Regions from separate parts of the Embleya sp. NPDC020630 genome, predicted to be linked through region 4. Evidence: riboswitches for the same ligand, from Rfam matches in the RefSeq annotation. Region 4 holds a riboswitch; each other region holds the start of a gene.
What was found. A riboswitch is a leader RNA that binds a small molecule or an ion and turns the genes downstream of it on or off. The one in region 4 is predicted to bind cobalamin.

Region 1: another riboswitch for cobalamin. It lies ahead of ACH4XV_RS30550 (ABC transporter substrate-binding protein); the one in region 4 lies ahead of ACH4XV_RS03585 (prenyltransferase/squalene oxidase repeat-containing protein).
Region 2: another riboswitch for cobalamin. It lies ahead of ACH4XV_RS05585 (ribonucleoside-diphosphate reductase subunit alpha); the one in region 4 lies ahead of ACH4XV_RS03585 (prenyltransferase/squalene oxidase repeat-containing protein).
Region 3: another riboswitch for cobalamin. It lies ahead of ACH4XV_RS14305 (energy-coupling factor ABC transporter permease); the one in region 4 lies ahead of ACH4XV_RS03585 (prenyltransferase/squalene oxidase repeat-containing protein).

The regions. Positions count from the first base shown of each region.
Region 1 covers NZ_JBIRUB010000010.1:190,359-195,934, forward strand. The annotation lists gene ACH4XV_RS30545 (FecCD family ABC transporter permease) at 1-486, opposite strand, end outside; gene ACH4XV_RS30550 (ABC transporter substrate-binding protein) at 483-1,475, opposite strand; cobalamin riboswitch at 1,571-1,784, opposite strand; gene ACH4XV_RS30555 (alpha/beta hydrolase) at 2,029-3,636, shown strand; gene ACH4XV_RS30560 (MbtH family protein) at 3,864-4,091, opposite strand; gene ACH4XV_RS30565 (amino acid adenylation domain-containing protein) at 4,088-5,576, opposite strand, start outside.
Region 2 covers NZ_JBIRUB010000001.1:1,346,381-1,351,956, reverse strand. The annotation lists gene ACH4XV_RS05590 (ribonucleotide-diphosphate reductase subunit beta) at 1-757, opposite strand, end outside; gene ACH4XV_RS05585 (ribonucleoside-diphosphate reductase subunit alpha) at 775-3,108, opposite strand; cobalamin riboswitch at 3,185-3,438, opposite strand; gene ACH4XV_RS05580 (hypothetical protein) at 3,868-4,056, opposite strand; gene mug (G/U mismatch-specific DNA glycosylase) at 4,216-4,776, opposite strand; gene ACH4XV_RS05570 (GNAT family N-acetyltransferase) at 4,848-5,576, opposite strand, start outside.
Region 3 covers NZ_JBIRUB010000003.1:653,178-658,753, reverse strand. The annotation lists gene ACH4XV_RS14320 (energy-coupling factor ABC transporter ATP-binding protein) at 1-54, opposite strand, end outside; gene cbiQ (cobalt ECF transporter T component CbiQ) at 51-794, opposite strand; gene ACH4XV_RS14310 (energy-coupling factor ABC transporter substrate-binding protein) at 798-1,178, opposite strand; gene ACH4XV_RS14305 (energy-coupling factor ABC transporter permease) at 1,175-1,888, opposite strand; cobalamin riboswitch at 1,916-2,125, opposite strand; gene ACH4XV_RS14300 (RDD family protein) at 2,313-2,858, opposite strand; gene ACH4XV_RS14295 (class II aldolase/adducin family protein) at 2,997-3,857, opposite strand; gene ACH4XV_RS14290 (hypothetical protein) at 4,638-5,009, shown strand; gene ACH4XV_RS14285 (NAD-dependent epimerase/dehydratase family protein) at 5,266-5,576, shown strand, end outside.
Region 4 covers NZ_JBIRUB010000001.1:890,966-896,541, reverse strand. The annotation lists gene metE (5-methyltetrahydropteroyltriglutamate--homocysteine S-methyltransferase) at 1-2,289, shown strand, start outside; cobalamin riboswitch at 2,468-2,599, shown strand; gene ACH4XV_RS03585 (prenyltransferase/squalene oxidase repeat-containing protein) at 2,701-4,206, shown strand; gene ACH4XV_RS03580 (hypothetical protein) at 4,203-5,243, shown strand; gene ACH4XV_RS03575 (CbiQ family ECF transporter T component) at 5,240-5,576, shown strand, end outside.

The DNA of each region.
Region 1 (5,576 bases), on a different contig from region 4:
GCTGTGTGCCCCGGCGAGGGTCAGCACGACGAGGACCGCGAGCAGGGCACCGACGAAGGCGGCCGCCGGGAGTGCGCCGACGACCGCGGTGCCGGAGGCTCCGACGCCGAGGACGATCACGGTGACCGCGCCGACGGCGGCGCCGTTGGAGATGCCGAGCAGGTAGGGGTCGGCCAGGTCGTTGCCGGTCAGGGTCTGCAACACCGCGCCGCACACCGCGAGTCCCGCGCCGGTCGCGGCGGCCCCCAAAACGCGCGGCAGCCGCAGCTGCCAGACGATCCGGTCGTCGAGCGGTGTGACGTCGGCGCCGCCGAGACCGAGCCGGCGCAGGACCACCTCGGCCACGACGTGCGGCGGTTCGTGGACGGATCCCACGGCCAGGCCGAGCAGGACGGTGAGCAGCAGCAGGACCACGGCGGCGGCCAGGGCCACCGCCGCACGACCGGCTCCCGCGGGTCGTGCGACGGGGCGATCGGTCACGGTCACGGACGCGGTGCCAGGCCGCTCAGGGCGGCCGAAACCCGGACGGCGCCGTCGGCGAGCTGCACGCCGGGGGTCGACTCGGAGAACGGCACGACCACGAACGCCCGGTTTCGGACGGCCTTGAGCTTGCTCAGGACGGGGTCGTGTTCGAGGTAGTCGATCTTGGATTGCGCGGTGTCCCACCCGGCGTCCGCGACCACGATGGCGTCGGGGTCCGCCGCGACCACCTGTTCCCAGCTCGCGTTCTTCCAGCCGCCGGGCAGCGTGTCGAAGACGTTGCGGGCGCCGACGGCGTCGAGGACGAGCTGGGGTCCGCCGTGGCCCGCGCCGACGTAGGGGGTCTTCGTACCCGAGTCGTACCAGAGCACGTTCAGGCCCTTGCCCGCCGACTTGGCCGTGACGTCGGCGAGTTGCCGCTGCTGCGCGTCCCGGATGGCGGCGGCGCGCGGCGCGACACCGAACACCTGGGCGATATCGCCCAGTTCGTCCCATACTGCCTGGAAGGATACCGGTGCCGCCTGCTTGCCGTCGGCGCAACCCAGCGGCGACAGGTAGGTGCCGATGCCCTGGGAGCCCAGTTCGTCCCGCGTGCCCGCCACCTTGTCGGTGAACGCACTGGAATAGGAGGCGTAGAGGAAATCCGGGCGCGCCGCGAGGAGTTTCTCCTTGGACGGGTACTTCTCGGAGAGCACCGGGACGGTGTCGTAGGCCGCCTTCCATTTGGCCGGGACCACGTCGTCGAGGTACGCCGTTCCGGCCATCCGGGTCTGCAGGTCGAGCGCCAGGGCGACTTCGGTGGCGCCCTGGTTGAGGGTGACCAGCCGGGCCGGCGGTGCGGTCACGGTGGTGGTGACGCCGCATCTGCTCACGCTCACCGGCGTGGGGTGGCCGCTCCCGGCCGCCGCGGCGGGCTTGTCGGCCTCGGGCGCGCCCGTACACGCGCCGAGCGCGCCGACGAGCAGGAGCGCCACGGCGGCGATGCCGGAGCGCATGGAGCGCCCGGCACGCGGGGGGTGCGGGGGACGGATGAAACGTTCGGCGCGAAACGGGCGCGCGGAAGCACGGAACACGTGTTCTCCAACCCTCGTGGAACATGTCGCGCCGTGGCCGGTCTCCTGGCTTCCGCATCGACGCTCCGCGGCCGGCCTTCCCGGTTGGCTCGTTCCCGATCCATCCAGTGACCCCGACCGCTTTGGGGCGGTCGGCAAGGGCCGCGGGACTCCGCGGCTACAGTGGCGAGGGCCGCGCCGGCTTGAACCGGCTTCCCGTACACCACGGCGGCCACAGGCTACCAAACCGCTCGTCGCGCCTCGTCGGCCCGCTCCGCCGCGCGGGTTCGGGGCGACGCCCGAGCGACCTCCGCCGACCTGCGCTGACGGGGCGCGTGTCGGCGGGCGAGTGCGGTGCGTGGAATGTCCAGTGTGGGTGGTGCCGTTGCCGGTGGCGGGGATATTGGTGTGCCATGTGGGATCGGCGACTGATAGTCCTTGGCGCGTGATCACTCCTTTTCAGGCGGCGTCCTTGCGTCGTTCCATACCCGTGGCCGTGGCTCTGTTGTTGGCCGCCGGGTGTACCGGGGGCTCCGGTGACAGTGCGTCGAACGCCGCCGCCGGCAAGCCGGTTCCCACCCCGGTGACGACCGGGACGGCCGTGGCCACCCCGCCGCCCGCGCCGCCGAAGCCCAAGGGGGCGGCGGACCCGGCGCTGCACGCCTTCTACGAACAGAAGATTTCGTGGAAGGCGTGCACGGACGACCCGAAGACGAAGAAGAAGGACGAGAGCGAATTCCGGTGCGGGACCTTCAAGGTGCCGCTGGATTACACCGCTCCCGACGGCAGGTCGCTGGAGATCGCCGTCATGCAATACCCGGCCGCCAAGCCCGATCAACGAATCGGCTCGCTCGTGCTGAATCCCGGCGGGCCCGGGGGCTCGGGCCAGGACTTCGTCAAGTACGGGTTCGACGACTTCGACGGTCCTTTGCACGACCGCTACGACATCCTCGGCTTCGACCCGCGTGGCGTGGCCGACAGCGCGCCCGTACGGTGCCTGGACGACAGGGCCCGGGACGAGCGCAACGCCCGGGACTCGCCCCGCGATCCGGTCGAACGCAAGGCGCACAGCGAACGCAGCGGCAAGGAGTTCTCCGACGCGTGCCAGGCCGAGTCCGGCGAGCTGTTGCCGTTCGTGGGCACACGCAACGCGGCCCGGGACATGGACGTCCTGCGCGCCGCGGTCGGTGACGACAAGCTCGACTACCTGGGCGTGTCGTACGGCACCTACCTCGGGAGCATGTATCTGGACGAGTTCCCCGACCGCGCCGGCCACATGGTCCTGGACGCGGTGGTGGACCCGGCGGCCGACAAGCTCGACGCGAGCATCGACCAGATGGTCGGCTTCGAGCGCTCGTTCCGCGCGTTCGCAGCCGACTGCGCGGCCCGGGCGGGCTGTCCGCTGGGCCGCGACCCGGCCAAGGCCGCCGAGATCGGCGCGACCTTCCTCGACGCATTGCAGGACAAGCCCCTGCGCACCGCCTACGACGGCCGCAAGCTGACCTCCTCCCTCGGCTGGACCGGCACCACCAGCCTGCTGTACGGCGACAAGGAAACCGCCTGGAAGTACCTGCGGGAGGCCCTGACCCTGGCGATGAACAACAAGGACGGCAGCCACCTGTTGTTCTACGCCGACCACTACCTCGGCCGGGACGAAAAGGGCCACTACGACAACAGCTCGGACTCGCGCTCGGCGATACGCTGCGCCGACGGCGCCGCCCCGGCACCCTCGCCCGAGCGGATCGAACAGGTCCTGGCGAAGCTCAAGACGGAAGCTCCGCTGCTGTCCAAGGACACCGTCGCATCGGACATCGAGGGCCCCGGCTGCGAGTTCTGGCCGTACAAGACTCCCGAGCAGCCGCACGTGATCCGGGCCGAGGCCGCCGCGCCCGTCCTGGTGGTGGGCACCACCGGTGACCCGGCCACCCCCTACGCCGCATCCGAGAAACTGGCCAACGACCTCGCGCACGCGAGCCTGCTGACCCTCGAGGGCGAGGGCCACGGCGCGTTCGGCCGCAGCAAGTGCGTCGACGCGGCGGTGGCCGCCTACATCATCGAGGGCAGGCTGCCGCCCGCCGGCACCCAGTGCACCGACGGCAAGTAGCCGCCGACCGTTGCCGGATGGGCGGCCGACGCCGCGCGGCGGCGGCGTCGTGGATGCGCGCGAGGGCCGCGGCGGCGCGGGAGCGCAGCCTCGCGCCCGGCACCCATACCAGGCAAATACCTGAAACACCGACCGGTATCCCAAAACAGCTATAGCTCCGCAGTCGTCGCCACGCCGTGCCGTCCGGGTGCGACGCGAAGCCGGGAGCCGCCGTCGTGTGCCGCCGGTTATCGCTCCCGGGCGTTCATGGCCTCGATCAGGGTCCGGGGGCGCATGTCGGTCCAGGTGTGTTCGACATGGTCGAGGCAGGTTTGCCGGTCGGCCTCGGGGTGGGTCACCCGCCAGCCGGCGGGGACGTCCAGGGTCGCCGGCCACAGCGAGTGCTGGTCCTCGTCGTTGACCAGGACCAGGTAGGTGGCGTCGTTGTCCTCGAAGGGGTTGGTCGGGTGGCTCATGTCGGCTCCCTGAGGAGGGTCGGCGGTCCGGGCGGACCGGGTGTGGGGGACGTCGGGTGAGGCGTGCCGGGCCCGTCCGTCGAGTCGCACGCGCTGATCCGGTCGAGGTGGGACGCGAGGATGGGGCCGATCCGGGCGAGAGCGTCCGGGTGCGTCAGGGCGTTGTGTCGCGCCGGGATCTCGTGAACCTCGATGCGGCCGGTGACGTGTCGGTGCCAGGACGCGGGCTCGGGGGTGTGGGGGTCGCGGTCGGCGCCGGCCTTGAACAGCAGCATGTCGCCGTCGAGGACGCCGGGGGTGAACGCGTGCGCCGCCGCCGCGTTGTGGTCCAGTACGGCCGCGACGGTCGCGAGTTGGTGCGGTTGCAGGGCGGCCAGGATGTGTTCTCGTTCGCGCAGCACCCGGGCGAGCCCGTCGTAGGTGATCCGGTGTGGGGCGAAGGCGTTCGGATCGCAGTCGAGGACGAGGGCCAGGTGCTCCGCTCCCCCGCGCAGGGTCGACGCGTGGGGGGCGATCGTGTACAGGGGATAGGCGTCGAGCACGGCCAGCAGCGCCGTGTGTTCGCCGCGCGCGGCCAGTTCGGTGGCCATGGCGTGCGCGATCAGTCCGCCCGCGGACCAGCCGAGCAGCCGGTAGGGGCCCCGCGGCTGGATCTTGCGGATCTCCTCCAGATAGTCGGCGGCCATCTCCTCGACCGAAGCCGGCGCCGGCGCGGACCGGCTCAGGGCGCGGGCCTGGAGCGCGTACACGGGTTGGTGCGGGGGCAGGTGGCGCAACAGCCCGCCGTAGGACCAGCCGACACCGCCCGCGGGATGCACGCACCACAGCGGGGGCCGGGTTCCGTGCGGGCGCAGCGGCAGTACCACCTCCAGGGCGCCGCCGGGTCGATCCGTCCCCGATCGCGCGGCCAGGCCGGCCGGGGTGGGTGTCTCGAAGAGGGCGCCGAGTGCGATGTCGACGCCGAGGACGGCGCGGATCCGGGAGATGAGGCGGGTGGCGAGGAGGGAGTGGCCGCCTAGGTCGAAGAAGGAGTCGTCGGCCCCGACGGCGGGCAGGTCCAACACCTCGGCGAACAGTTCGGTGAGGACCCGTTCGTGGGGGGTTCGTGGGGTCGTGTGGGTCTCGTCCCCGGTGTTCGGTCGGTGTTCGGGGTCGGGTAGCGCGGCGCGGTCGGGCTTGCCGTTGGGGGTCAGCGGCATGGCTTCGAGGAGGACGAACGCCGAGGGGACCATGTAGTCGGGCAGGTGTTGTCGGCTGTACGCGCGCAGTTGCGCGGGAGTCGCGGCGGGCTCGCCTGGGGCGGGGACGAGGTGGGCGGTGAGGTGTTTGTCGCCGCGGCGCCTCTCGCGGACGACGACCGCGGCCTGGGCAACCGCCGGGTGCGCGGTCAGAACGGCTTCGATCTCGCCGGGCTCGATGCGGAAACCGCGGATCTTGACCTGCTGGTCGACGCGACCGGCGAACTCCAGGCCCGTGCCGTCGGCG
Region 2 (5,576 bases), 460 kb from region 4:
CGCCCTGGAGCAGGTCCTCGGCGAACGCCGTCTCCGCGTCCACCGCCTCGGCCAGCATCCGCCGTACGTCCTCGGCGAGTTCGTCGTCGAACAGGCCGGGCTCCTCGGCCCGCACCGTCTCGACCACGGAGAACGCGAAGTCCATGTGCGCGGACTCGTCGCGGAAGACCCAGTTGGTCCCCGACGCGAGGCCGTTGAGCAGCCCGCGCGAGCGCAGGAAGTACACGTAGGCGAAGGCGCCGTAGAAGAACAGCCCCTCGATGCACGCCGCGAAGCAGATCAGGTTGAGCAGGAACTGCCGCCGGTCCTCCCGCGATTCGAGCCGGTCCAGGCCCATCGCCGAGTCGATCCAGCGGAAGCAGAACTCCGCCTTGCGCCGGATCGACGGGATGTGCTCGACCGCGGCGAACGCCTGCTCGCGCTCCTCGTGGTCGGGCATGTAGGTGTCGAGCAGCGTCAAGTAGAACTGCACATGGACGGCCTCTTCGAAGAGTTGCCGCGACAGGTACAGCCGGCCCTCGGGCGAGTTGATGTGCCGGTACAGGTTCAGCACCAGGTTGTTCGCCACGATCGTGTCGCCGGTCGCGAAGAACGCGACCAGGCGCTGCACGAGGTGCCGCTCCGCCGGGCTGAGCTTGTCCAGGTCGGCGAGGTCGCTGTGCAGGTCGACCTCTTCGACCGTCCAGGTGTTGCGGATCGCCGCCCGGTACTTCTCGTAGAAGTCCGGATACCGCATCGGGCGCAGCGTGAGGTTCATTCCGGGATCGAGCAGGCTCACGTGCACGCCTCACATGCTTCGGGGTTCTCCAGCGAGCAGGCGATAATCTCGACATCGGAGGGGGCGAGGTCCGAGATCTCCTCGACCGGCGCGGCGGACGCCTGCGCGGGCACGGTCGCCTGCTGGATCCGCGTCGCGGGGCGCGAGCGCAGGTAGTACGTGGTCTTGAGACCGGTGGACCACGCGTAGCGGTACATCGAGGACAGCTTGCCGATGGTCGGGTCGGCCATGAACAGGTTCAGCGACTGCGACTGGTCGATGTACGGCGAGCGGGCCGCCGCCAGGTCGATCAGCGCGCGCTGCGGCAGCTCCCACGCGGTGCGGTACAACTCCCGTACGTCCTCCGGGAGTTCGGCGATGCCCTGGACCGAGCCCTCGGCGCGCTTGATCCGGTCGCGCACCTCGGGGGTCCACAGGCCGCGGGCCTTGAGCTCGCGCACCAGGTAGCCGTTGATCTGCAGGAACTCGCCGGACAGCGTCTCGCGCTTGAACAGGTTGGACACCTGCGGCTCGATGCACTCGTAGGCGCCGGCGATGGAGGCGATGGTCGCGGTCGGCGCGATCGCCACGAGCAGCGAGTTGCGCAGCCCGTGCTCGGCCACGCGGGTGCGCAGCGCGTCCCAGCGCTTGGTCTGGGTCGGGTACACGCCCTCCCACAGGTCCGGCTGGAGCCGGCCGCGCGCGGCGTGCGTCTCGGCGTACGCCGGGTGCGGGCCGTGTACCTCGGCGAGCGCCGAGGACGTCTCCAAGGCGGTGAGGTAGATCTCCTCGGAGATCAGCGTGGACAACTCGCGCGCCTCGGCCGAGTCGAACGGCAGGCCGAGCGTGAAGAACACGTCCTGCAGGCCCATCAACCCCAGGCCCACCGGGCGCCAGCGCGGGTTGGACGCGGCGGCCTGGTCGGTCGGGTAGTAGTTGATGTCGATCACGCGGTCGAGGAAGATCACCGCGGTGCGCACCGTGGCGCGCAGCTTGTCCCAGTCCATGCCCTCGCCGGCGACCACGTGCGCGCCGAGGTTGACCGAGCCGAGGTTGCACACGGCGGTCTCGCCGTCGCTGGTGACCTCCAGGATCTCGGTGCACAGGTTGGACAGGTGCACCACGTTGCCCGGCTCGGCGGCCTGGTTGCAGGTCCGGTTGGCGGCGTCCTTGAAGGTCATCCAGCCGTTGCCGGTCTGCGCGAGCGTGCGCATCATCCGGGCGTACAGGTCGCGCGCGGGCATCTGCCGGACGAACCGGCCGTCCCGCTCGGCGGTCTCGTACACCTCGTCGAACTCGGCGCCCCACAGGTCGGGCAGCTCGGGCAGCTCGTTCGGGTCGAACAACGACCAGACGCCGTCCTCCTCGACGCGCCGCATGAACAGGTCCGGCACCCAGTTGGCCAGGTTGAGGTTGTGCGCGCGACGCGCGTCCTCGCCGGTGTTCTCCCGCAGTTCGAGGAACTCCAGGATGTCGGGGTGCCAGGTCTCCAGGTACACGCAGGCCGCGCCCTTGCGCCGGCCGCCCTGGTTGACCGCGGCCACCGACGAGTCGAGGGTCTTCAGCCACGGCACGATGCCGTTGGAGTGCCCGTTGGTGCCCCGGATCAGCGAGCCGCGCGAGCGCACCCGCGACCAGGCCACGCCGATGCCGCCGGCGAACTTCGACAGCCGGGCGATTCGCCCGTACATGTCGTAGATCGACTCCAGCTCGTCCTTGGGCGAGTCGAGCAGGTAGCACGAGGACATCTGGGTGTGCACGGTGCCGGAGTTGAACAGCGTCGGCGAGCTGGGCAGGTAGGCCAGCGAGGACATCAGCCGGTAGAAGCCGATCGCCTCGCCGGGCTCCTTGGACAGACCGCACGCCACGCGCAGCAGGAAGTGCTGCGGGGTCTCGACCACCTTGCGCGAGACGGGGTGGCGCAGCAGGTAGCGGTCGTAGACGGTGCGCAGACCGAAGTACTCGAAGCGGCGGTCCCCGTCGGCGTCGACGGCGGCGTCCAATTCGGCGGCGTGCGCGGCGACGAACGCCGCGGTCTCCGCGCCGATGATGCCCTCGCGGTGACCGAGCGCGATGCCGGCGCTGAAGGAGGCGACGCCGGCCTCGGCGGCCTCGTCGGCGATCCGGCCGGCCAGCAGGCGCGCGGCGAGCCGCGAGTAGGCGGGCTCCTCGGCGATCAGCTCGGCGGCTGTGCGCACGGCCAGGTCGGCCGCCGCGCCGCGGTCCGCACCCTCGTTCAGACCCGCGACGACCCGGCGGACGACCCGATCCGGATCGACCTCCGGCAGATCGCGCGCCTGGGTGCGCACCAGGGTGGCAAGGCGGTCCTCGGGGCTCTCGTCGACCCGCATCCGGGTCGCGCCCACGCTGTCCACAACGGTCACGTGCTCTCTCCTCGCGAGCTCGTACGTACAGGTGACCCCACGCCCGAAGGCGCGGGCAGCCGGCAGGTATTCGGACTCGCGGGCATGCCGGGGCACCGCCGGGCACGGCGTGTGCTCGGTGGTCCGCGGAGTGCCTAGGGGTCGTCGCTTCCCGTACGCCCTTCGGCGTCCGGCGCTCCATGACGACTTTCGTTCCCGCTCACCGCTGCGGGGGCAGTTCCGGCCTCGCACCGGATTCCCTCTTGCCTCGCCTTCCCGAAAACTTCGGTCGGGCGAACCAGCTGCGTCGCAGAGCATATATGTAGTGGCGGGGTGGTCGTCGCACCCCCAGGTGTTGTGTCGCGTCCCGATTCCCGGCGTGTCACGGTTCGCCGGAGACGTGCCCGGGTGGTACGACCGGCGGGCAATTGCGACGCGCGTCGAGCACCCCGAACCCCCGCTCTCCCGGCGCCCGTCCGGCCCCACCGGGCCTGCGCGGGCCGCGTGGGGCGGAGCCGAGGGCGGCGGGGGGCGGCGGCGACGGACCGGATGGACGGGGCGTCGCGCGTCGGCCGCCGCGCCGATCGGCCGGCAAATTCCTTCCTCGCCGGGCGTGTCGGCACACGCGTGACAAGAAGCACATCGCGCGGCGGCCGGCCGATTCACGCGGAGCGGATCGGCGGCCCCGGCCCTCGGGTCGGGACCGGCGGGGGCGCCTCCGGACCCGGATCGCGCCACGTGGCCGGCTCACGGGCGACGCGTGCGCGGGCTCGGTCCGGGTGGGCGGGCGTGTCGGGGCGGGCTGCCTTGCGGTCGGTCGGCCGGCCAGGGTACCTCCCGGCCCGAGTCGCGCCATTCGGCGACCAACGCCTCGTAGACGGGAGTCTCGAACGTCTCGGTGGGCCACGGCCCGTACGGGGCTCGCAGGATCTTCATGCCGACCCAACCTCACGAGGGGGCGCGAAGTAACCACCAACCGGGTGATGCCACTCGGTCGATTGACGGCCCCGCCCCCGAGTCGGGTCGCCCACGCCGACGCCCGGTCGCCGCCGCACAGGGTGAGCGGCACGGATGGCGCCCCCGCGCGCGGCCCTCCTACTCGGTCGGGTAGGCCGCAGTGCGCAGGGCGGTGAAGGCTTCGGCGAGGGCCGCGGCCGTCCAGTGGGCGTTCAGGCCGCTGGGGTTGGGGAGTACCCAGATTCCGGTGTCGTCGATCGTCTCCGGCCGGCGGCCGACCACCGCCTTGGGGCGGCCGAAGCCGGTGCGGTATGCGCCGATGCCAAGGACCGCCAACCAGGCCGGTCGGTACCGGCGTACCTTCGCGGTGAGCGCCAGGCCGCCGGCCCGGTACTCCTCCTTCGTCAACTCGTCGGCGCGCGCGGTGGTTCGGGCCACCACGTTGGTGATGCCGAGGCCGAGCGTGGTCAACTCGCGCTGCGCGGCGGGCTCGATCAGGCGCGGGGTGAAGCCCGAGGCGTACAGGGCCGGCCAGAACCGGTTGCCGGGACGGGCGAAGTGCCGCCCGGTGGCGCCCGACCACAGGCCCGGGTTGATCCCGCAGAACAGCACCCTCAGGTTCGGCGCGATCACGTCCGGGATGCTCCGACCGTGCGCGGCGGCCAACTCGTCGGCGGTGGGGTTGCGTCCCGGCGGGATGGGCAGCACGATCGACGCGGCGGCATCGGTCTTCGCGCCCGCCTCGGCCGCCCGCCCCTCGTCCCTCTCGCTCACGGCGCCTCCGCGATCATCGCCGTCCCCACCGAGCGGAAGCCGATCCGGTCGTACACCCGCGCGACGTCCTCGTCCCCCGCGCTCAGGAACACCGTCTCGCTCCCGCCCTCCAGCGCGTGCCGGGCCAACTCCCAGGTCACCGCCGCCGCGAGGCCGCTGCGCCGGGCCGCCGGGAGGGTGGCCACGCCGACGATCTCGGTCGTGTCGTACAGGTGCTGGTAGCTGCCCACACACAGCGGTCCGGCCGGGCTGTACGCCGCGAACATCACCGTCTCGCCGCTGCGCAACCGCTCGTTGAGGTAGGACAGCAGGCCCGGGTCCTGGCCGAGCGCGGCGGTGTCCCGCTCGGCGGCCCCGTCGGAGCCGGGCGCGGTCCCGGGGTTGGCGAAGCCGATCGCCGCGACGCTGTGCACGATCGCCAGGTCGGTGGCGTCGGCGCGGATTCGCCGCAGCGTCACCAGGTCCGGCAGATCCGGGCGCTCGGCCGGATGTTCGTCCGGGTCGAGCACCATCAGCGGGTGCTCGTGTACATGCAGTTCGGCCTCGATCGCGGCCGCCCGCAGCGCGGGGGTGGTCTCGTGGACCCATTCGAACGTCTCGGGCACTTTCAACTCTCTCTGCCGCGCCCGCACCGCGCGCACGTCCGCGACGGTGGGCTCGGTGAGGCCGCCGAGCGTGGGTCGGGCATAGTAGGGCCACCCTTCGCCCTCCCGGACGAACAGCGT
Region 3 (5,576 bases), on a different contig from region 4:
CGGCGGCCCGTCCTCGTAGGCGTAGCCGACCTCTCGTACCCGCAGCGGAATCACGGCATCACCGATCCCAGAAGAAGAGTCGCGACGACGACCGCCGCCACGAGGAACACGGACCGGGCCATGAAGCCGCGTGAGACGGGCACCTCGTCCACGAGCACCCGCAACCGCCCGTCGTAGCCGCGCCCGGCCAGCCCTTCCTCCAGCCGCCGGGCCCGCGCGAAGGCGTGCACGAACACCGCCGACCCGAGCCCGGCCACCGAGCGCCACCGGGCCCGCCGGGTGCGATGCCCGAGCCGCCCGGCCTGGGCCTGGTTGATCCGGGTGGTGGTGTCGTAGAGCAGGAACAACATCCGGTACATCACCGCCGCCACGTCCACCACGGCCGCCGGCACACCCACCCGGGTCAGCCGGGGCAGGACGTCCGACAGCGGCGTGGTGAACGCGAACAACAACATCGCCAAACCGGCCGCGCCGGAGCGGGCCACCAACTCGCCCGCGTGGCGCGGCCCGTCCGGCGCCCAGCCGACGCCGTCCGCGCGGATCGACACGAGCAGGGTCAGCGCGCCGGTCACCGCGAATCCCAGCGGCGCGCGGGCCGCCCGCCACAGTCGTCGGGCGGGCACCTCGGCGAAGCCGAGCGCGATGGTCAGCACGGCGACCGCGACCAGCACCGCGCCGGGCCACGGCGGCAGCGCCACCGCGCACCCGAGCAGCCCGAAGGAGAGCACGGCCTTGTCGGCCGGATGGCGGCGGCGCCAGGCACTGGCATGCGCCGCCGCGTCGATCGGCAGCACGGGTCAGCGACCCGGAACCGATACCGGGTCCTGCGCGGCGGCCGGATCGGGCCCCGGGCCCGACCCGTCGGGGGTGTCGCTCGCCTCGGGCGCGAGCTTTCGGCGGGTGCGCTTGACGCCGAACATGTACCCGACGACACCCGCGCCGAGCGCGGCCTGGAGCGCGAACAGGCCGGACTCGATCTCGCCGGACGGCGGCTCGTACAGCGGGCTGAACCACGGCTTGTAGTCCGGGTCGTTCTCGGTGATCGCGGTCTCGGCCCGGGTGTCGGAACCCGTGAACGGCTCGTCCTTGTCGTCGCCCATGCCGAACACCACGGGCAGCGCCGCGAGCAGCACCACGGCCAGCACGAGCAGCAGGTTGATCTTCGTCGAGCGCTTCACTTGCTCTTCTCCTCCTCGCGCACGGGCCGGGCGTCGCTCAGCACGCCGAGGCGGATCAGGTCACCGCGACTGGATTGGCGCAGCAGGCGCACCACCAGGACGGTCAGCAGGCCCTCGCTGATCGCCAGCGGGATCTGGGTGAGCGAGAAGATGCCGCCGAACTTGGCCAGCGCGCCCGGGAATCCGCTGTCCGGGTCGGGGAAGGCGAGGGCGAGCTGCACGCTGGTGACGCAGTAGGTGCTCAGGTCCGCGACGAACGCGCCGGCGAACACCGCGACGTCCAGCGGCATGGTGCCGCCGCGCCGGTCCAGGAGCGAGCGGGCGAGCCGGTACGCGCCGTAGCCGGCCCAGGGGCCGACGATCGCCATCGAGAACACGTTCGCGCCGAGCGTGGTCAACCCGCCGTGGGCGAGCAACAACGCCTGGAAGAGCAGGGTGATCGTGCCGAGCACCGCCATGATCGGTGGCCGGAACAGGATGGCGCCCAGGCCGGTGCCGGTGGGATGCGAGCAACTGCCGGTGACGGATGGGATCTTCAGCGCGGACAACACGAACGAGAAGGCGCCGGACGCGCCGAGCAGCAGGGTGTTCTCGGGCCGATCGCGCACCTCGCGGGTGAGCGCGCGGGCACCGTGGACGACGAACGGGGTCGACGCGACGCCCCAGGCGGCGGCGTGTTCCCAGGGCAGATAGCCCTCGGCGATATGCATGAGGAAGGGTCCCTCTCCAACACCTCGTGGACGGACGATCGCCGTGGCCGGTCTCCTGGCTGACGGGTCGTGCGTTCACGTCTCCGCCTTCCCGGGTCCGCGACAGCGGTCCCAGTGGCTTCCCGAGGCGACGAATCAACGTTCCCGCGGGGGTGGAGGAGAACTTCCCGATCACAGTGGCGAGGGCCGCGCCGGCATCGAACCGGCTTCCCGAGCACCACGGCGAGCCGACACTAGTGGTCGAGTGGACATGGCGACAAGGTGGCATCTGCAAACCGTGCGCAAGACCACAAGGCGGACGGAGCGGCGGAGCAATAGCCGCATTCCGGGGCGGCGCACGACGGCCCGTCCGGGCGGGAGCGCGGAGCGAGGCACGCTCGCGATCGTGGGACCAGCCGCCCCTGCTGGAGGGAGAAGCGGGCCCTCAGCACAGTCCGGGGCCGCGTCCTCGGACCACCAGGGTGCCCGCGACCCGGTCGCCGATCCGCTGGCCCCGCTCGCTGGTGAGCACCGCGACCAACCCGATCACACCGAGCGCGAACGCGTCGACGCACAGCAGCACCCAACGGATCGCCAGTTGGCGCCGCCCGGCCCGACCACCGGACACGTCGACCACACGAATCCCGAACGCCTGCATGCCCCAGGTACGCCCGTCGTGCTCGGCGGGCCGCAGCACCCAGTACCAGAACAGGATCGCCACCGCGACCACGAGCACACCGGCGGTGATCGTCGCGGTGAGCGGACCGCTGCGGATCGAACCGTCGGGGTGGGTGGGCAGTAGCACGAACAGGAACATCGCGGCGCCGGGCAGCAGCGCGGAGGCGATCACGTCCACCGCGAACTGGCCGATCCGCCGGTACAGCAACGACGGACCGACCCGATGTTCGATCGTCGGCAGCCACACCCGGGCGCGTGGCCCGACGGGATGGGCCGAGCGCGCGAAGCGCTGCGGAAGGCTCCGTTCGTACATGGTGTTGTACTTTCCGCAACCGGGCGGGTTGACTCCCGGCACGGCCGATCTCGCGGAGATTGCGCCCGGTCGGCGGACAATCCGCCCGATCGGGCGGCGGCGAAATGATCATCGATCGGCGGGATCGACCGAAAACGATCAGATCGTCATCGGGCCGTCGACCCCGAACAGGTCCGGCTCGGAGCGGCTGATCACGTCGTACAGCGGCTTGTAGTTGATCCACGCCACCGTGTCGTTGCCGAGCTGCTCCCGGGTCAGCCGCGCGTTCTCCGGCGAGATCGGCCGCAGTTCGCCGGCCGCCTGGGCCAACAGCTGGACCTGGCAGGAGCGCTCCATGGTGATGAACCACCACGCCGCCGCGTCCACCGACTGTCCGACGGTGAGCAGACCGTGGTTGCGCAGGATCAGCGCCTTGCGCGAGCCGAGCGTCTTGGCGATCCGCCGCCCCTCCTCGGCGTCGAGCACCACGCCCGCGTAGTCGTCGAAGAGTTCGTGGTCCTCGTAGAACGGACAAACGTCCTGGGTGATCGGCTCCAGCCGGATCCCGAGCGCGGACAACGCGCGCCCGTGCGTGGAGTGGCTGTGCGCCGCGGCGACCACGTCGGGGCGGGCCGCGTGGATCTGCGAGTGGATCGCGAACGCGGCCTGGTTGACGTGGAATCGGCCCTCGACGACCTGCCCCTCGTGGTTGACCAGGATCAGGTCGTCCACGGTGATGTGCTTGAACGACATCCCGAACGGGTTGACCCAGAAGTGGTCGACGAACCCGGGGTCGCGCGCGGTGATGTGCCCGGCCACCCCCTCCTCGAAGCCGAACCGGCCGAACAGCCGCAGTGCCGCGGTCAGTCGCTCCTTGCGGTGCCGGCGCTCCTGCTCCACGGTTTCGAACGTGGGCGGCAGCGCGAAGCTCAGATCGGTGGGCGAGACCGGTCGCGGCGGCGCCGACCGCCCCGTGCTCGGCGGGCCGTCCTGGGGGCGGGGCGCATCGGTGGCGGACATGTCCATCTCCTCGGACTCGGGGCGCGCACGGGTGCCGCCGACGCTACCCGCGAGTCACATCCGAGGACAGCCTTGCGCGGGCGCCGGATCGCACGGGGGCGCGCGGCCCGGGATTCTAGCGTCCGAACGCCGTGCGGATCGGGTTTCCGGCAATTAATCGAATATTGCCCACGACTGCCTTCGGGCCGCTCCTACGCTGCCGTTCAGCGAGTCCGGGAGGTCGAGTCCGAAGCAGTCGAACTCGAATTCCCGGACCCGCTCGAAGGCGACGGGAAAAGTACGCGCGGACGTATACAGGGGGAAGGGGCGCGTGAGGTGAGCGGCGGGGGAGTGCATTCCACGGAGGTCGCGAATATCGGCGCACGGCCGGCCGCGGGGGCGCCCGGGTCCGGCCGGGGCGACGGGGCGGGGTCGCGGGCCAGGACCGAGGCGGGCCGCCGGGGCACGCCCACGCGAGCGCCCGCGTCCAGGAGCCCGATCGCGAGGAGTTGGGCGGAGATGGCACCACCCCCACGCCGATCCAGACCGTCCCGGCGCAGATCAGCCGACCCGCCGACCGGATCCGATCCCGGGCGGGCCCCATCGATCGAGGTGGATGTCATCGAAGCAGTCGAGGCCGATCCCCCCGCGCCGACCGAGGTCGAACCGATCGCAGCGATCGAGGCGACCGCGGTCGGCGGGCCGCTCCCGAGCGATCCGGACCCGGGACCGCCCGCGTCCGGCGACGAGCCCGTCGGAGCCCACCGGAAAGCCGCACCGCCGATCGCCCCGGAGGCAATCATGGCCAATATGGAAACGGCCCTCAAGGAAGCAATGACGATCGAGGGCGCCGTGGGAGTTGCCCTGGTCGACTACACCAGCGGAATGGCGCTCGGAATTCTCGGCGGCAGCAAGGAACTCGATCTCAATGTGGCCGCCGCCGGGAATACCGACGTGATGCGCGCGAAGCTGCGCACGATGGAGATGTTGCACCTCGGCGACCAGATCGAGGACATCCTGATCACGACCGGCAAGCAATACCACCTGATCCGACCGCTGTCCGGTCGGGCCGGGAAGGGGCTGTTCCTGTACCTCGTGCTGGTGAAGGACCGCGCCAACCTCGCGCTGGCCCGACACAGCCTCAAGCGTGTCGAGGAGGAGATCGAGGTCTGAGCCCGGACGCGCCGGCGAGCCGAGGCGCGCTCGGCGCTTTCGCAGACCCATCCTCGACACCCCTCGGCGCCCCCGCCACCCCCGTGCGGCAGGCGCCGGTGGGGTGTCCGGGGACACGTGCGGCGGCCCTGGTCTCCCCGCTCCGTCTCGGATATGACGGTACGTCAGATGTACGGTCGAGCCTCGACGTACCTCGCGCGGGCGATCACCACCCGATCGTGCGCGGATCGTGTCCCCGAGTCCTCCGAGGAGCCGCATGTTGTCGGGCGAGAAGATCCTGATCACCGGTCCCGCGGGCCAGATCGCCTATCCGCTGACCGAATACCTGGCCCGGGACAACGAGGTGTGGGGCATCGCCCGCTTCTCGAACGCCGAGGACCGGGCGCGGGTGGACGCCCTCGGGGTGACCACGCGCGCCGTCGACCTGGGCTCGGGGGCGTTCGACGACCTGCCCGAGGACTTCACCCACGTCCTGCACCTGGCCACCTTCCAGGGCCCCGGGCTCGACTACGACGAGGCGCTGCGGGTCAACGCGGAGGGCACGGGACTGCTGCTCCAGCACTGTCG
Region 4 (5,576 bases):
ACCGTGTACGGCTATCCCCGTCAGGGCCCGAACCGGGAACTGAAGAAGGTCGTCGAGGGCTACTGGGCCGGCCGCACCGATGCGCAGGCGCTTCGGGACACCTCGGCCGAACTGCGCCTGGCCAACTGGCGGCGCCTCGCCGAGGCCGGCATCCACGAGGTGCCCACCGGCGACTTCTCGCTGTACGACCACGTCCTCGATACCACCGTCGCCGTGGGCGCGATCCCGGCCCGGCATCGCGCCGCCGTCGAAGCCGACGCCCTGGACGGCTACTTCGCCATGGCCCGCGGCACGCAGGACGTCGCGCCGCTCGAGATGACCAAGTGGTTCGACACGAACTATCACTACCTCGTCCCCGAACTCGGGCCGGACACCGTCTTCGAGGCGAACTCCGTCAAGCAGGTGGCCGAGTTCCGGGAGGCCGTCGCGCTGGGCCTGACCGCCCGACCGGTGCTGGTGGGCCCGCTCACCTACCTCCTGCTGGCCAAGCCCGCGCCGGGGGTCGCGGCCGACTTCCAGCCGCTGACCCTGCTGGACCGGCTCCTTCCGGCGTACGCGCGGTTGCTCGCCGACCTGCGCACCGCCGGGGCCGAGTGGGTGCAACTCGACGAACCGGCGCTGGTGCAGGATCGCAGCTTCGCCGAACTGGGCGCCGCCGCCCGCGTCTACCGCGACCTCGGCAAACTGACCGATCGGCCCAAGCTCCTCGTGGCCTCGTACTTCGACCGCCTCGGCGAGGCGCTGCCGATTCTGGCCAAAGCCCCGATCGAGGGCCTGGCACTGGACTTCACCGGCTCCGCCGCCGCCAACCTGGACGCGTTGGCCGCCGTCGGCGGGCTGCCCGGCAAACGTCTGGTCGCCGGTGTCGTGGACGGCCGCAACGTGTGGATCAACGACCTCGGCAAGTCCCTGACGACCCTCGGCATACAGCTGGGCTTGGCCGACCGCGTCGATGTCGCCGCCTCCTGCTCGTTGTTGCACGTGCCGCTGGACGCCGACGCCGAACGCGACATCGACCCGCAGATCGCCCGGTGGCTCGCGTTCGCCCGCCAGAAGACCGAGGAGATCGTCACCCTGGCCAGCGGCCTCGCTCGAGGCACCGACACCATTGCGACCCACCTCGCCGCCAACCGGGCCGACCTGGCCGCACGCAAGGCGTCCGCGCTCACCCACGACCCCGCCGTGCGCGCCCGCGCCGCCGCGGTCACCGACACCGACGCGCGCCGCGGCAAGCCGTACGCCCAACGGGCCGAGGTCCAACGCGCGCATCTGGGGCTGCCGTTGCTGCCCACGACCACCATCGGCTCCTTCCCGCAGACCGCCGAGCTGCGCGCCGCCCGCGCCGACCTGCGCGCGGGACGCATCGACGGCGTTGGGTACGAGGAGCGCATCGAGGCCGAGATCCGCGACGTGATCTCCTTCCAGGAAAAGGCCGGTATCGACGTCCTCGTCCACGGCGAGGCCGAACGCAACGACATGGTGCAGTACTTCGCCGAACAGCTCACCGGGTACGTCGCCACCCGGCACGGCTGGGTCCAGTCCTACGGCACCCGGTACGTGCGCCCGCCGATCCTGGCCGGCGACATCTCCCGCCCCGACCCGATGACCGTGCGCTGGACCGCGTTCGCCCAGTCGTTGTCCGACCGACCCGTCAAGGGCATGCTGACCGGACCGGTGACCATGCTCGCCTGGTCCTTCGTCCGCGACGACCAACCGCTCGGCGACACCGCCCGACAGGTCGCGCTCGCGCTGCGCGACGAAGTCAACGACCTCGAGGCGGCCGGGAGTTCGATCATCCAGGTGGACGAACCCGCGTTGCGCGAAACGCTGCCGCTGCGCGCCGTGGACCACGCCGAATACCTGGCCTGGGCCACCGAGGCATTCCGCCTGAGCACGTCCGGCGTACGCGCGGCAACCCAGATCCACACCCACATGTGCTACGCCGAGTTCGGCGACATCGTGCAGGCCATCGACGACCTCGACGCCGACGTGATCAGCCTGAAGGCGGCCCGCTCGCACATGCAGGTCGCCGGCGAACTCGCCGCCCACGGCTACCCGCGCGAGGCCGGACCCGGCGTGTACGACATCCACTCCCCGCGCGTCCCGAGCGCGGACGAGGTGGTGGACCTGCTCCGCAAGGGACTTGCCGCGATCCCCGCCGAACGTCTTTGGGTCAACCCCGACTGCGGCCTCAAGACCCGTGGCCGGCCCGAGGTCCGCACCTCGCTGGAGAATCTGGTCGCGGCGGCCCGGGAGGTGCGCGCGACGCTGCCGAACACGGCCTCCTGACCCGAGTTCGCCGGGGCGGGAACACACGTGCTCGCCCCGGCGACCGCCCGCGACGTGACCGCCCCTGCCGCCTATTCCGATCCGTGGCGTTCGTCATCGTGACAAGGGGCACGGCGGATTCCGCACTCCTCGTATTGTCCGACGACCGGAATGTTCCGTAGGCTCCGCACGCCGAGCCATATCGGCACTCCAACTACATAGTTCGAAACCCAGGGGAAGCCGGTCGAAATCCGGCGCTGACCCGCAACCGTAGGCGGTGGCCGCGAGGCCGCCGCGAGTCGGAATACCTGGGTGCGTACGAATTTTTTCGGCTCCAGCTGTCGTGGACTACACGCTGAAGCCCGGACCGCCCGACCGGCGTCGTGTCGTGGGCGAGCCCCGGGACGCGTCGGTCCCGGAAGGGTTCCACCGATGTCCTGGCTCACTGTGCGAAAGACCGGCGCGGTCGCGGTCTGCGGCGCGATCCTGGTAGCGGCCTCCCCTGTCTTCTCCGCGTCGGCCGACGCCGCGAACCCGTATGCCACGCAGGCCGCCTCGGCGGCGAAGTGGCAGGCCGGGGAGCTGGTCGACGGGGGGATACCCGGGTTCTCCGGTTCGGACTGGGGCCTGACCATCGACACCGTCATGGCGCTGGCGGCCACCCGTTCGGAGCCCGCGGCGCTCAAGGCCGCGACCGACGCCGTGGCGGCCAACATCCGCAAGTACAACAGCGCCGAGGAGTGGGGCATGCCCGGCTCGCGGATCGCCGGCGCGACCGCGAAGGTGTTGTTCGCCTCGGTCGTGGCCGGCCGCGACCCGGCCGCGTTCGGCGGGCTGGACATGCGGGCGGAGACCCTCGATCTGGTCGCCGGCGCGGACGCGGGCGACGACGTCGGTCGGGTCCGGGACAAGCTCACCGGCAGCCCGGACTCCGGCAACGCCTTCGGGCAGTCGCTCGCCGTCCTTGGCCTGGCCCGCAGCGGCGGAGTGCCGCAGAGTGCGGTGGACTTCCTGATCAAGCAGCAGTGCCCCAGCGGCGGCTTCCGACTGTTCCCGGGCCAACTGGGCAGCACCGGGCCGGTCTGCCAGGACACCCCGACCACCGTCCTCGACCCGGACTCCACCGGGATGGCCGTGCAGGCACTGCTGTCCGCGGCGGCGGAGAGCGGGTCGACCGGCGCTGCGGCGGCCGCGAAGAAGGGTGCGGACTGGCTGAAGTCGCGGCAGCAAGCGGACGGTTCGTTCGGGGGTTCGGGTCCCACGGCGGCCTCGAACACCAACAGCACCGGCCTGGCCGGGCAGGCCCTGTACGCGGCCGGCTACTCGACAGAGGCGGACAAGGCCGCCGCGTGGGTGGCCAAGCACCAGATCACCACGGACAACGCCGGGGCCGCGACCAAGGACGTCGGCACCATCGCCTACAACGAGGAGGCGCTGACCTCGGCTCGGGCGGAGGGTATCCCCGACTTCCAGCGCGACCAGTGGCGCCGCGCGACCCCGCAGGCCCTGCTCGTGCTCGCGGGCGTCCCGCTCGGCAACCTGGGCAAGGCGCCGACCGAACCGACCGGGACCGCCACGAGCACTCCCGCGCCGACCCGTTCCGACACTCCCGCGCCCACCGGCTCGGCCACCCACACCGAGTCCGCGAGCCCATCGACGTCGGCAACGCCCACCACCTCGCTCACCCAGACCGCGAGCGCGTCGATCTCCGCGTCTTCGTCCGCGTCCGCGACGAACACGAACCAGGCCGGCACAGGCGGCTCCGTATCCGGCGGCGGAAGCACCTCCGGCGGTGGCGGCACCGCGAATGGGGGCGGTGGCAGTCTCGCCCGCACCGGTGCGGAGATCGGCGGCCTGGTGCTGCTCGCGGTCGGCCTGGTCGGCACCGGCTTCGCCGTCCGCGCGGGTGCGCGCCGCAAGAACGGACAGCACACGTGAGGCGCCTCGGCCGCAGAGGCCGAATGGCCCGCCTGGTCGCCGCCCTGGCCCTGTTCGCCCTGCCCGCCACCGCCCAGCTCACCGTCGCCGCACCGACCGCACGCGCGGTCGACACCTCCAAGGGCACGCCCGGATACTGCCCGGACGGCAACGGCGTGACGGTCGTGATCGACTTCCAGGAGCTGGGCGGCACGACCATCGTGCGCTGCGCACGAGGCGATCAGGCCACCGGGCACGCCGCGCTCAAGAACGCCGGCATCGAGATCGCCGGCGTTGCCCGCTGGGGCGAGTCCTTCATCTGCCGGATCGAGGGCAAGCCGGGAGCCAACTCCGAGGCATGCATCGACACGCCGCCGGCGAGCGCCTACTGGTCGTACTGGCACTCCCCCAACGGCGGTTCGTGGACGTACAGCCAGTGGGGCGTGATGAACCGCAAACCGCCGCCGGGCAGCTTCGAGGGCTGGTCGTTCTCCAAGAACAAGACCGAGACCACCAACCCCTCGCCGCGCGTGGCCCCGTCACGCCCGACCACGCCCGCCACCCAGGACCCGCCGCCCAGGACGAACAACCCGCAACCGCCGGCCGGCAACGGAGGCAACTCCGGCAACGGCACGACGTCGGCGGGATCGGGAGGCAAACCGGCCGGAACCGCAGGCGACACCGCCTCGACCGGGTCCGGCTCGAACGGGGTCGGCGGGACCGCCGCCTCGGGTATCGACCCCCTGGCCCCCGGGCCCGGCGTCTCCGGCAATCCGATGGAGTCCGCACCCCCGCCGGCTGCTCCGGCGAGCGAGGTGGCCTCCACCGCCCCGACCGAGTCCGCGGCGCCCGAGCCCGCCTCGGCCGCGCCGTCCGTGCAACCCTCCGGCGTCACCCCGCAGGGCCAGACCTGGACCGGCGGCGAGGAGTTGGCCACGAAGAAGCGGGACGGCATCCCGACCACGACCATCGTCGGCATCGCCCTGCTCGTTGCCATCTGTGCGGCAGCCGGGTTCACCACGTGGCGCCGCCGGACGCGCGCCGACGGATCGGGATGAACGTGCCCCACCCGAAACCGTCGCCGACCGCCGCGGCATTCCGCCGCGGCGGCGGCCGGCTGCCCCGCACCGTGCACCCCGGTGCGTGGTGGTTGTGGGCCCTGGGGCTGGCCACCGCCGCCAGCCGAACCACCAACCCGCTGCTGCTCGCGTTGCTCCTGGCGGTGGCCGGGTTCGTCGTCGCCAACCGGCGCGGCGACGCCCCGTGGGCCCTGGCGTTTCGGATGTACCTGTTCCTTGGGTTGTTCATCATCGTGATGCGGGTGCTGTTCCGGATCGTCTTCGGCGCGGGCGCGGCGAGCGGGCATGTGCTCGTCGACCTGCCGGAGATCC